3 regions of the Paenibacillus sp. FSL K6-1230 genome follow, and region 1 is predicted to be linked to each of the others. Evidence: riboswitches for the same ligand, from Rfam matches in the RefSeq annotation. Region 1 holds a riboswitch; each other region holds the start of a gene.

Evidence for each region. Region 1 has a riboswitch for cyclic di-AMP ahead of MKX74_RS00510 (C40 family peptidase). Riboswitches for the same ligand answer to the same signal wherever they lie in the genome.
Region 2: it holds a riboswitch for cyclic di-AMP, as region 1 does, so the genes downstream of both, MKX74_RS04420 (hypothetical protein) here and MKX74_RS00510 (C40 family peptidase) in region 1, are expected to answer to the same signal.
Region 3: it holds a riboswitch for cyclic di-AMP, as region 1 does, so the genes downstream of both, MKX74_RS22915 (C40 family peptidase) here and MKX74_RS00510 (C40 family peptidase) in region 1, are expected to answer to the same signal.

Annotation. Positions count from the first base shown of each region.
Region 1 covers NZ_JBBOCK010000001.1:108,723-112,954, forward strand. Annotated here, with positions in the region: gene rbsK (ribokinase) at 1-753, shown strand, start outside; gene MKX74_RS00505 (GNAT family N-acetyltransferase) at 858-1,358, opposite strand; gene MKX74_RS00510 (C40 family peptidase) at 1,627-2,127, opposite strand; cyclic di-AMP (ydaO/yuaA leader) riboswitch at 2,133-2,270, opposite strand; gene MKX74_RS00515 (hypothetical protein) at 2,809-3,654, opposite strand; gene MKX74_RS00520 (M1 family metallopeptidase) at 3,667-4,232, opposite strand, start outside.
Region 2 covers NZ_JBBOCK010000001.1:1,016,522-1,020,753, reverse strand. Annotated here, with positions in the region: gene MKX74_RS04425 (discoidin domain-containing protein) at 1-1,041, opposite strand, end outside; gene MKX74_RS04420 (hypothetical protein) at 1,436-2,050, opposite strand; cyclic di-AMP (ydaO/yuaA leader) riboswitch at 2,256-2,439, opposite strand; gene MKX74_RS04415 (threonine aldolase family protein) at 2,922-4,031, opposite strand.
Region 3 covers NZ_JBBOCK010000001.1:5,183,266-5,187,497, forward strand. Annotated here, with positions in the region: gene MKX74_RS22910 (S8 family serine peptidase) at 1-1,882, opposite strand, end outside; gene MKX74_RS22915 (C40 family peptidase) at 2,257-2,727, opposite strand; cyclic di-AMP (ydaO/yuaA leader) riboswitch at 2,733-2,865, opposite strand; gene MKX74_RS22920 (DJ-1/PfpI family protein) at 3,218-3,745, opposite strand; gene nspC (carboxynorspermidine decarboxylase) at 4,056-4,232, opposite strand, start outside.

The sequences.
Region 1 (4,232 bases):
CAACAGCTAATCGACTCTTTGCAGGCAAGTGGCGCAGACACAACGAAGATTCGCAGATTGTCCGGGCAAACGACAGGAACGGCCTCCATCTGGCTGTCTGGCGGAGATAATCGGATTATCGTCATTCCCGGTGCAAATGGACAGCTGACCCCTTCCATCCTACATGAGGAAGAGGTAGCAGGGACGATTGGTCAGGCCAAGCTGGTGCTGCTGCAACTGGAGGTACCACTGGGCACAGTGACCGAGGCGGCACGTATAGCTGCTGCCGGAGGAGCGCGGGTCGTGCTGAATCCGGCCCCAGCCGTGGAGAACCTGCCCGAGGAGCTCTTGCGGAATACGCATGTGATCACACCTAATCGAAGTGAGCTTGCTATGCTCACCGGGCGTGGGGTGTTGGAGGAACGTGAGGCGGTCGAGGCCGCAGTAGCAGAGCTGGCTGCATCCATTGGAGCCGATGTAGTAACGACTCTGGGGGCAGATGGAGCAGTGTACGCCTCCATCCCGGAGGCTGGTAAGGACATCGTAGTACGTCATGTGAAGGGCTATACGGTAGATGTTGTAGACACTACGGGCGCGGGAGACTGCTTTAATGGAGCTCTGGCTGTGTCCTTGGCACGAGGGCAATCGCTCGATGAGGCAGTATCCTATGCGATGGCTGCGGCCGCTCTGTCCGTCACCAAGCTTGGAGCCCAATCGGGTATGCCAACTGCGGTGGAGGTCGAGGCCTTCCAGAAGAAGCAGTCTCAAGTCTGAGTGAATACCTGATGAAGAGTTATGGCCGCTGGGGAACAGCTATTACAATAGAAAAATAGCGAATAATGTAAGGGAGTCGTGCACTAACACGGCTCCCTTTTGCATTATTCGCTCTGGCTACCTGCCTGATAGACCATACAGTGGAAGGGCTTCATGCCCTCAGGAGTCTGTCTCTCGTAGGTGTCCGTAATTCGAAAGCCTGCCGCCTGATAAGCACGGATGGCCCGTTCATTCCAGATCAGCACCTCAAGGTCAATCTCGTTCTCCGGATTCCTTCGTATGGCTTCATTAACGATGGCTGTGACAAAATGCTTGCCCTGTCCGTGTCCGCACAGATCGGGGCGCATACCTAGACCGAGACGGGTAACACCAACCATGGGAAAGAATTGTACAAATCCACATAGCGTGCCGGTAGCATTGAAGACAACCGCATATTGGGCCTGTCGTAGCTCGGGATTACCGAATTCAATCTCCAGTGCTTTCATCTGCTCCCAGGGGAGCCAGCCGTATATGTCATAAGGTGGAGTGTATTTCCAGCTGCTTATGATGGCTCCATGAGCCTCCTCCATGGGGAGGACATGATAGTCACCTGCTTCAGATGTCACCGTCTTCAACTCCTTGCATATCTTGAATATTAGCTTAATATCCCCCAATGAGTGGGTCAAGTCAACCTCTCATCTTACGTGATGGTATGTTTGGAAGCTAGCCGGCGGGGTAAATAGTCTATATAGAACGTTATAACCATTCGGTTATGTGCATAATTTCTGCAACCTTTCTTTGACTTACATCGTTAATGAAGTAGAGAATACAAAAAAACCGCAGAATGATCTGCGGTCTTATCCGTTGGATATATTATTGGAAAAATTAGCTTAATTATTCCACATCGTCGAAATCTTCACTGTCGACAGCTGCTTCATGATAAGTGTCTGTACTCATGATGCGTTTTGCACCTACATAACGATTCACATAGTAGCTCTCGCTCATAGAACTGATAATAACGCCACGAGAAGAAGAGGAGTGGGCGAATTTGCCGTCGCCGACATAAATGCCTACATGAGATACGCCTCTACCGCTAGTATTATAAAATACCAAGTCGCCTGCTCTCAGATCCGCGCGGGAGATAGCTGTTCCCATCTTGTATTGTGCACCGGATTGGTGCGGCAGCTTGATGCCAAGTTTGTTGAATACAAATTGAGTGAATCCTGAGCAATCAAATCCGTTAAGAGTTGTTCCACCAGCACGATATTTAGTACCAACGGCATCATCGATGACCTGATTCATCTTAGAGTCCGCAAAAGCGCTTCCTGCTCCAAAGGAGAAAGTGGAGAATGCGATCGCGAAGCTCACAGCTGCGATAGTTAGTTTCTTCTTCAAAAAAGACAAGCCCCTTCCAATGCCTACGAGGTTAGCTTAAGGATTCGGTAAGAAGGTCCCCTATGATCCCTCTGTTACAAGATCAATTCACCCAAAACTGGTTCCCCCGCTCCCCAGGTGCGAGGATTCGGCAACACATAATTTTGCACCTAGATTCAAGCGATATCAGCAGATTACAAGTTATTCATAATCATCACGGCAAAAATTACAAAGTTGTTACTATCCAATCACTGCGACTATTGTAACAAAGGATTATCAATTTGGCAAATGTTTCAAAGCAAAAAGTAACAAAAAAGAAGCCCTAGCATTTTTGCAAGGGCTTTCTTTGTAAAAATAATGCGTAATTATGAACAAGAACAGACGTTTTTTCTTGCTTTTTGGTCAAGATTCCTTCGTGTATGTGCAGTGGATTTCTTCAGGAATGTCTCTTTTTCAAAACACGATTACAACGATTTGTTCCTCAACATTGCCAATAGTTCATACTTTTTCTTGAAATTTTCTTTAAAGAATTTCTCGCCTTTTGAAGATAGCTTCCCCTCTTCGTATGCCCAGGACAACAGATACTCCTGAAGACTGACATCAATCTTGAGCGATAAGGGGATACATTCTGGCGGTCGCTGGGCTGCTTCGATTATATTAGTACAGTTTTCATTATATATCTACTGATGTGAGGGAGCACTACTATGAAGACAATCTGGATGTTGAAGCTGGTGGAGCAACAGAGTGCCAGAGTGCATATTGCGAGCTAACGTGCCAGAGTCCGAAGAGACTGATCACCACATGATACAACTGCTGAAGAATGAGCGCAGCGAGACCTGTCCACAGCCACTGTACACCACCAAAGAGAAGGAATAGCAGACAGGAGAACAGACCGAGCAGTAAGGATATCGTCATCCCGGGAAGCAGATACCGCAGACAACGTAGGAGAGCTCCCCAGGCTCCAGTGTGGCTGACAGTGCCGAGCTGCATGTGTAGGATGCATTGCTTTATAAGCCAGCCATAAGCGATCCATGCGGCTACATAAGGAAGGATGTAGGTAAGATGAGCGAGATTTTGCGGAAGTCCTTCGATATGGGGAAGCAATCTCTGAAGTATCCAGTATCCAGGCAGCCAAATCAGGCAGGTCTCAATCCAGTAATAGAGCATGGATGAGCGCCAAGTCGTCTTCATGCCATGGAAGAAGGCGAGCTTACCGTGCTCTCCATTCTGGGCATACAGTGCGTAGTAGATACCTGCGCGAATGATTGGGGTCACTATCATGCGTATAAGCGCCATCACAATGATGACCCATATATAGGTCTGGACGCTACGCTCTCCTGTGAGCGCCAGCTGGCCCTCTATCCAGAACAGCGCTTGGTTCAGCTCGCTTTGCTCCTTTCCAGGATAGCGGAGCAGGATAGGGACTACAGCGTATTGCACAACTTGGTAAATGAAGACACCCCAGAGCAGACGGTATAAAAACAACATCACGACTATGTGCAGCCGGGCGCACACCAGCCCCCAGCCTTCCTTAATATATGCAGGCATTCAGCAGACACCTCACCATGACAGACTTCCAAGCCATAGCTCAATCAGCTTGGTAATACCTAGATTCCAGCGGATAGAGACCTGCTCATCAAGCCGGGCCCGAAGCATGTTATTGATATGCTTGTGCTCCAGTACGATGGTATGCAGTGGATCGATGGTAACGAGAGCGACTGGTGAGCTGCCTTCGAGCTTATAGGTAACGCTGCTGTCTGCACCGTTCCAGGACTTCATGAGCTGTTGTCCATTTTCAAATGTGATCTGAATGGGTACCGCCGGCACATCTCCCCCGCGCTTGGAGATCGTGACTGTCGATTCATAACGGCCGGCTCCAAGTCTCTTCGTCCTTATCTGATCGACCGCAAAATCGGCCATCTGACTACCGTACACATATTGCTCAAAGAAATCGCTCCAGGACTTATGGGTAACCTGTTCCACGACAGACTGGAAATCCTGCGAGGTCGGATGCTTGAAGCGGAATTTGCGCGCATAGGTGCGCATAATCGTATTCATTTTGTTCTTGCCCACCTGCTGCTCAATGGAATACAGAATCAGCTTTCCCCTGAGATAGGAGTTCTGGG
Region 2 (4,232 bases), 910 kb from region 1:
GCCGTCATTCAAAGCCTGTACATTCTCCCACGGCGATGTATAAGAAGAAGATACACTGGCTTGTCCTGCCAGATTCGCTGGTTGATTAGTGACTGGCGCCGTCGGGAAGCGGGCTTGATCCTGCTTCAATTGACTCCAGGTGTAGCGTAGCATCCAAACGTCCCAATTCGTTATAGTTCTGGAATTACCTGCCCACATGATCGTTGGTACCGGGAATCCTCCTGGTGGACGCTCATGCGCCTGGTAGAAGTCAGGCAAGCCAAAGCCGTGTCCAATCTCATGCTCGATAATCTCGGATTCCTGGGCACGAAGATTGCTCAGGATGTAATCATCGGACATTCGCTGTCCCCAGTCTCCTCCGGCCCCCCCGCCGAAGTTCGCTGTCCCCCACAAATACATGTCGAAGCGCTTGTCCAGACCACCTGGATAGACGTATCCCGAATTGTGGAAGTTCTCAAAGCGCGACAATTCTCTTGGCGCTACTGGCAGCTGTGCCGGAATACGAGGATCGGATTGACTCAGGTCGTCCCGAATCGTATCCGTGTAGACGATCTCATCAGGCTGCCTGTCCAGAATTTGTCTGGAGTCAGCTACGGCCCAGCCTACAATCTTGACTGGTATATGTCCATATGGCCAGCCATCGTAGCCCTCCAGATGCTTGGTCCAATTGTTAATCTGCCGCTCCATCATACTCGCCATGTTCTGACGCTGCTCGCGTGTCAGGTTCTTGCTTGACTGCCAGCGGACCACGTAATTCAAGGTCCCCTTGCCTGCATAGATCTGATCGAAGATCAGATTTTTACGGCTTACGGAATCCTCCACCAGCATCCGATTCGTATACACCCACTCAATCGAAGGCCGCAGCGCCGTGGGCATGCTATCCAATGCCGCTTGCAGCGAAGCGTCTCCAATCGAAGCCTCTCGAGAGGCAGACACCTGCATGTTCTCCTCAGCTGCTGCAGTACCGGCATCGAGAGCCATTCCCGTCAACAGCAGACTGGTTGATAGTACAGCCAGACAAGCTTTCTTTCTTATTCTCACTACTAATCCCTCCACTCAGATTTTGGTAAAATGCTAGCTCTACGTCGGATCATCCTTTCTAGCTGTCTCTTCCTACTAAAATTCTCATTATGTATCATCCGAGCAACAGAAGCGTATGCAGACGATAATGCCGACAACATTCTCTCTGGGGGCAGAAAGTAAAACCATAGGCATCATCGCTGCAATACACTTAAAAAAGAAGCCATGCTCTAGCATAGCTTCTTTCATTTTACATTAAATCTCAAATTTTGGAATAGATTATTTATATTTCCTTGTGAAAATTTATAGAATGTGAGTATAGAGCCGCTACAAGCGGGGAGCCCTGTCGACTGCTGTTATCCACGCTCAACAGGGTCAGATTTCGGGCAAGGTAGTAGCAGTGAGCCATAAGTGGCTACATCGTCTCCGTATGCAGGATCGCATCAGCCCGGTGGCAATAGAGAACGTCATCAGCACCCAGACTCTTGTACATGAGCCGGGAATGCCTGGAATCTGTAATAACTATTAGCGGCCCACACGTCCATGAACGGCAAATTTGAATATACCGTGAGCACTGTGTCAGGCTACGCTCGAAGATATACAGCTTTTTGACCGGGAAAGAGGGAACTACCCATGTTTGCTCATGTCTGGTGTTCACGATGATTGTATGCTCGACACCAAGGCGCTCCAGTCGGGTCTTCTCCTCCGCATTGTTGGTCAGACCGGCGACCTTTTCCCCTCTGTATCTCAGCAGCTTAATGAACTCCTCGCCCTCACTTGTCGGAGCACAGACCACAATGTAGCCTTCCTTCTGCAGCTTGTCATAATCTATCGCTCTAGTGCTGGTGCCTGTGCAGGAGCTTCCAGAGTCGTAGCCGTCGTCATGATCCGCTCCCTCCTCCTTTCTCTGTTCACAGCCGGGGCCTTCCGTCGTTACCGTGGGCAGTCCCGTGTCCTTTCTATTCAAGGTAGTAGTAGATTGCACTACTGTCCGCTTCGACGTCCCGTGTCCTGTTCGCTCCATTTTCATTACTAAGCACTCCTTCGTTGTACAATCCGTTCCATATATTTAGCCTCTTGATTAAGCAATCGGTACTACTACAGACAAAGACCTGGTCCTCATCCTTGCAGCTGTAACGAACACTCGCTCTAGCCACGCATTCAGATTCATATAAATGCACAGCAAAAAACCACAAAGGGTATCCTCTGTGGCTCCAACGGCGGTCACATTGTATTCATCCCCTCTACATACGCTTACGAGGTTAGCTGACGGATTCGGGCGGTAAGAGTCGCCCTACCTGTCAAGATGCCAACTGCATCTATTCAGGATTCACCCCATAATGGCCGGATCTAAGACAATGAAGTAGCCATTGATTGGTTCCCCCGCTTTCCATGACGGAAATTAAGCGGCTTGCGTATTCAATTCGTGGAAACAGCTAAAATATACTCCCAACGCGGTGCAAAGTAAACCTCGATTCCGGTCAGAATTAACGATATTTCACGCTAAAACCGTGCAAGGCCAGCACAAAGGGCGTATGATCTTTGTATCTCTCGATTTTGCTACATCTCTAGACATTCGGGGCTGCATAGCAAGTCATGCATTGGCCTATCGGCAACGTAGATATGAACAGCAAAGCAAGCTTGACTAGCTCCAATATGCGTGTAGATCCGCTGCAAGCGGGGAGCCCTGTCGACCATTGTTAAGCTTGCTGTTCTTTCGAACGAAATTGAAAAGCTGATGAACAGCAAGCTTAAAGATGGGCACTCCGTTTCTCTAGGGCTTCCCCGTTTTCCGCTAACCACGCTCTCTACAAGATCATTCAAATTCAAAAACGTATACGGTCAAGATACTAGTTATTGCCTAGTTACTTACCTAGCTACTTACCTAGCTACTTACCTAGCTACTTACCTAGCTCTTCCCTGAGCTCTCTTAGAGCCTGATCCAGCAGACGGAAGCCCTCGTGCAAGCGATCTTTAGGAATATCGGCGTAACGATCGCCTAGACTCAGCTCGTAGTAGCAGCTATTCTCACCTGTCGCATGCAGATATGGAGTGAAGCCTATACCAGACTGCTCCATGACGGCTATCAGAATCGGCTCCAGCTCTTGCTGCGACACCTCGAAGTGAACGTGGAACATGTTCGATACTGGCACCTCGGGTAGCGTGCGCGTGGCGTGACAGGCATTGAACTGAGCTGCGGCTTCCTTCGCCTTAAGATAATAGTGCTCCATTTTGCCTATGCGCTGTGTCAGGTAATAGTCTGCGCTCAGAATGTAAGGATACAGGCTGATCAGGTCTCCACCGTACCTCCTCTTCCAGCGCTTGGATTCGTCTATGAAGTCAGCACTGCCGGTTAGAATTGCACCAGCAACACTGCCGACTCCTTTATAGAAGGAAATGTATACACTATCAAATAAGCCGCACAGCTCTGCCACAGTTCTTCCATAGTAAGGTGTTACCTCCAGCAGCCTGGCTCCATCCAGATGCAGTCGGATGCCCTGACCACGGCAGTAATCCGCAATCGCCACCAGTTCCTCATAGGAGGGAAGCTGACCGCCAATTTCACGCTGGGGCAGCTCCAGCAGCAGACAGGACACGGGCGTATCCAGTGCCTGCACATCCTCCAACGTAATCAGACGATGCTCGTCAGCCAGCAAAATAGGCTCAATATGATGTAGCTCCTTCAGTCCATCCTCCTCATGAATCTCCAGATGGCACAGTGGATGATAAGCCACCCGCTTGAGGCTGACCCGGTCACACCATATGCGCAGGGCAATCTGCTGCGCCATTGTCCCACTGGGAAAGAACACCGCCGCTTCCTTCCCGGTCAGTTGTGCAAGACGGTGCTCGAAATTCTCAATAATCTCTCCTTTGCCATACATATCGCTATCCAGCTCAGGGTCCAGTTGTTCCAACGCTTCGGTAAGTACACGAAGCTTCCGGTCATGATGGCCGCCGAGCGGGTAAGGCGCCTGACGATAGGCTTCTCTTAACGAGGACAATTCCGCCATACTGAATACACTCCTTCGAATGCCATAATGAATATTTTTCATGAAGAAATCATGCGGGTCAGCCCGCGGAGTGACTTTTGGTGACTTCAGGTCACTTCAAGGTCACTTCAAGTGACTTTAGGTCACTTTAGGTCACTTTAGGTCATTCTAAGTTACTCTAGGTCACTCTAAGTCACTCTAGGTAACCACAGGCTGTCTGTC
Region 3 (4,232 bases), 5.1 Mb from region 1:
TGTTAACAGGCTTCGTCCAGGCGATCGCCAGGGAATTGGTACCCGTGCTAGTGACGCGCAGATTCGTTACATCCGCTACCGGACTTGTATCTGCTGCCGTTGTGCCTGGAACGCTGACCCCAGATGCAATCTGAGAACCGCGTTTGGCTCGTACGGTCAACGTATATGTTGTTGAAGGATTTAGGCCCGTGAAAGTAAAGGATTCACCACTTACCTCCTGAACATAGTTGCCATTCAGGTACACATCAGCCGTGTTCGTATTAGCCGGCTTTGTCCAGCTAATCGCCAGAGAATTGATTGTGGAGCTGGTTACAGTCAGATTTATTACATCACTTACAGGTGTATTATCTACCGTAGCGGATGTCGTTTCCGTAAGGATTTCGTTATCTACAGAGATATTCCCGCTCGTATCCACAGCTCTAACCTCAATCTTGTAACTTGTGCTAGGCTGCAGAGAGTTAATTTTAATATTATTCAGGCTGGTTCTTCCATACTCTTGATCGTTTACATAGATCACAAATTCTTTGAAATCCGAATCCGCTGGTCGAGCATAGGCTATCTCCAGAAAATCCGGACCTTTGGAGGTAACACGTAGATTCGTCACTTTGCCTGGTGGCGTTGTATCTACCGGATCGGTTGGATTTGTCGGATTCGTTGGGTTCGTTGGATTAGTCGGGTTTGTTGTCTTATCCGTTCTGAACGTCACCGACTGCCCGCTGGATTCAACTGGAGTCCCTTTGGAATTGTATACCGTTTTTACGATGTAGGTATATTGGGTATCCTCATCCAGATTCATCAAAGGATACTCTTCGTTATATACGGCCTGCTGAACATTGACTCCCTGATCATTATAGATGTTCACGTGACTGAAAGCCTGATCAGTTGGTTTCTTCCAGGTCAGCACCGTACTAGTCTGTGTAGTTCTTACCGCCTCCAATTCGGTTACTTCTTTTGGTAGTAATTTGAAGGTGGCGAGACCATGACCATAACGCTCATCTTTTCCAACAGCACCCAGATCCTCTGCGTTATTAAATAGCTGTGTACGCAGGTCCGACGCTGAAAGCGTTGGACTTTGTGACTTTAATAATGCAAGTAATCCGGTTACATGTGCAGCAGCGATCGCTGTTCCGTTACTTGTAGTATATGTAGATCCAGACTGCGTCGTCCTTACTGCTACACCTGGAGCTACGACTGCCAGAGATGCACCTGTAGCTGAGGAGTCTGCACGCTGATTCAGATTATTAATAGAACCTACACCTACTACTCCATCATATTTTGCTGGATACTCAACGGTATCATCATTACCAGCAATAGAGCCTCCGTCTCCAGCAGCAGCTACAACCAGAATTCCTGCATCTGTGGCTGCTTTGATAGCTGTACGCAACTGAGCTTCCTTAGTTAGATCGCTAAGAACAGGACTAATATGAATAATATCCACGTTTCTACTTACTGCCCAGTTTATACCCTGGATCAGTGAATCTGCTTCCGTAATCCCATCATCCTTAGTAACTTTAGCTACATATAATTGTACAGAAGGTGCAACACCCACATTATCACCAGAAATGACACCCGCTACCTGAGTTCCCCGACCAAAAAGATCATTACTGGTAGAAGAGCCTGGCTGATTCGACAAATCTATTTGTTGCACAGGAGAGTCAAGCTCCACATGATTGTTCATGCCCGAATCGAGCACAGCAACCTTCACACTTTGACCAAGTATGCCTGCTGCGTGAGCCTCAGGCACATTCATAGCTTCCAGATCCCATGCTGAAGCCGCATGAATTGAAGATGGCGTCAGCACCACAAATTCAGTCACTCCCGCCAGAAGAGTCAGCGATAATATCGAAGCCGCAATCTTTCTCAATCGTTGTTTCTTCATCATACCACCCTTTAAATATCCTTATTTTTGAACCTATTTCATCTGCGTAGTTGTGTAACATAACCAACGCTCGTCCACGATCTGTCCCTGTCAGTCCCAAGCTTGCTTTCCAATTATAGATACGTCGTGAAATAGATTCTGTTGTTCTCTTGAACAAAAGGTCTAGCGAAGTACGTTCCATAGCAGACAGACCGCGCAATAGCTTTCCTACAAGTACTCAGTTAAGCTTGGCGATAACAAAAAAATAAAAAACACACTTCTACTCTTTATCGGCAAATATTCCCTTTTGCATTAGAGCAAATATGAATTCTCAAGTTAGGTGTGCACAAAAAAAGACCCACAGCAGCTTCGCTGTGAGTCTCGAATGATTCCAAGCCTTAGTTCATAGCTACCATCTTCTGATAGCTGGTCTCGCTAACTACACGTCTAGCCGTCACATAGCGCTTGCTGTAATAGGAGTTGGACAGCTTACTGACGGTCACACCTTTGCTGCTTGAGGAATGTGCAAACTTATTATTTCCTACATATATACCTGCATGCGAAATGCCGCGACCGTTCGTGTTAAAGAATACCAGATCTCCTGGACGCAGATTGCTCTTGGCAACGACCTCCCCTTGCTTCGCCTGAAGTGCCGAGGTGCGCGGCAGGCTCAGATTGAATTGGTTGAATACGTATCTTACGAAACCTGAGCAATCGAACCCGGAGGAGGTCGTTCCTCCATATTTATATGGAGTCCCCTTTACTTGGGAGACCTCCTGAACCAATTTTGCCTCACTGGCATATGTACTTGCAGCAGTACCTGTAAAAAGAACAGCCGCTCCGAGCAGGGACAAGATGACTTTCTTCACGAACGTAGTTCCTCCTTTGATGCCTACGGAGTTAGCTTAAGGATTCGGTTAAAGGTTCCCTATATTCCCTGCATACGAGAATAATTCACCCACACTGGTTCCCCCGTTTTCAATGATGAAATTCGGCAATGAATAAGTTAATATTTTGTAACCATGTACATGTTAATATATTTACTAGTGGCTTGTCAATCTTAATAAAAATTACTAATTTTTATTCGTGAATGCACAACTTTTTCAGAACTAATACGTATATACTTAACGAAAAAATCAAATAAAACAAGGAGTTCCAATCAGTTCCCCATGCTTATTCCTCTTCATAAATTATCTATTGATCCAATTATATTAATTTCCATTTAATATCAATAAGATTACGGAATTGTAATAAACAAGACATAAATACAGCTAACATAGTGCAATGCACATGCCAAAAAAACCCTCCTGACATTCAAGAGAGTTAACTTATTCCTATTTTCTTTTTCCTCATGGTAATCTATCCATTTCGATGATATTTGAAATACTGAATGGTCTCCTCCAGATCGGCCTCGTCCTTGTAGATATTCAGCATGCGCCCGAGCTCAATGGCAAAGTCCGCATAGCCGTTCGCTCTTGCTGTAATTAGATTACGATCCACCCTGACCAGATCTTCAATATGGGTAGCAGCATTCGTTACAGCATGTCTGCCCTCCAGTATTCCATAGTGCTGTAGCAGGTCTGTAGCCGAACAGATGGCTGCAATGAACTTCTCCTGCTTGTCCAACTCCTGAACAAGCGCTGCTAGCCGTGTGTGCTCTAGTAATGCGCTAGTGTCCCCTCCGGGTATGATCAATAGATCAATCTCTGCTACGTTGATCTCTTCCAGGCTAGTTGACGGCATAACTACCAAATCCTCATAAGATCTCACAGGCTCTCTGGATAGGCCCACCGTGACAATGTCGCCCTTGGTCTTCATCAGGTAGGTTGCCAGCATAATTTCGAAGCTTACATATCCGTTGTAAATCAACACATGCGTGTGCATCATACATCTACTCACCTTCTATGTATATATCCCTGCTCATTTCAAGTATCGCCATCTAATGTACATTTGTCCAGCCTTGCATGATGAGAGGCAGCATCAAGAGATTACACTTTCACATGATCAGCATCAGAATACGAGGGCGTGGTCGAGAACAGCGGCTATATATCGGGGTTGAATCGACGAAAAGAGGCGCCCTGTTAGGACACCCCTCTCGTGTTCAAATCTATATTACTAGTGCGTGGTTGCATTGCAGTACCCTAGCTTATGAAACGGTATATGATCAGGATGATACAACGTCTGCTACTTGGTCAGATTAAGCCAGTCTCATCTTGAAATCATTATAACCGAATTGGCGTACGACTTCACAATCTCCGTCCTTGCGCTGCACAGCAATGGCTGGCAATGCCATTCCGTTGAATGTCGTATTCTTCACCATCGTATAGATCGCCATATCCCCGAAGGTCAGACGGTCACCACTCTTCAGTGGTTG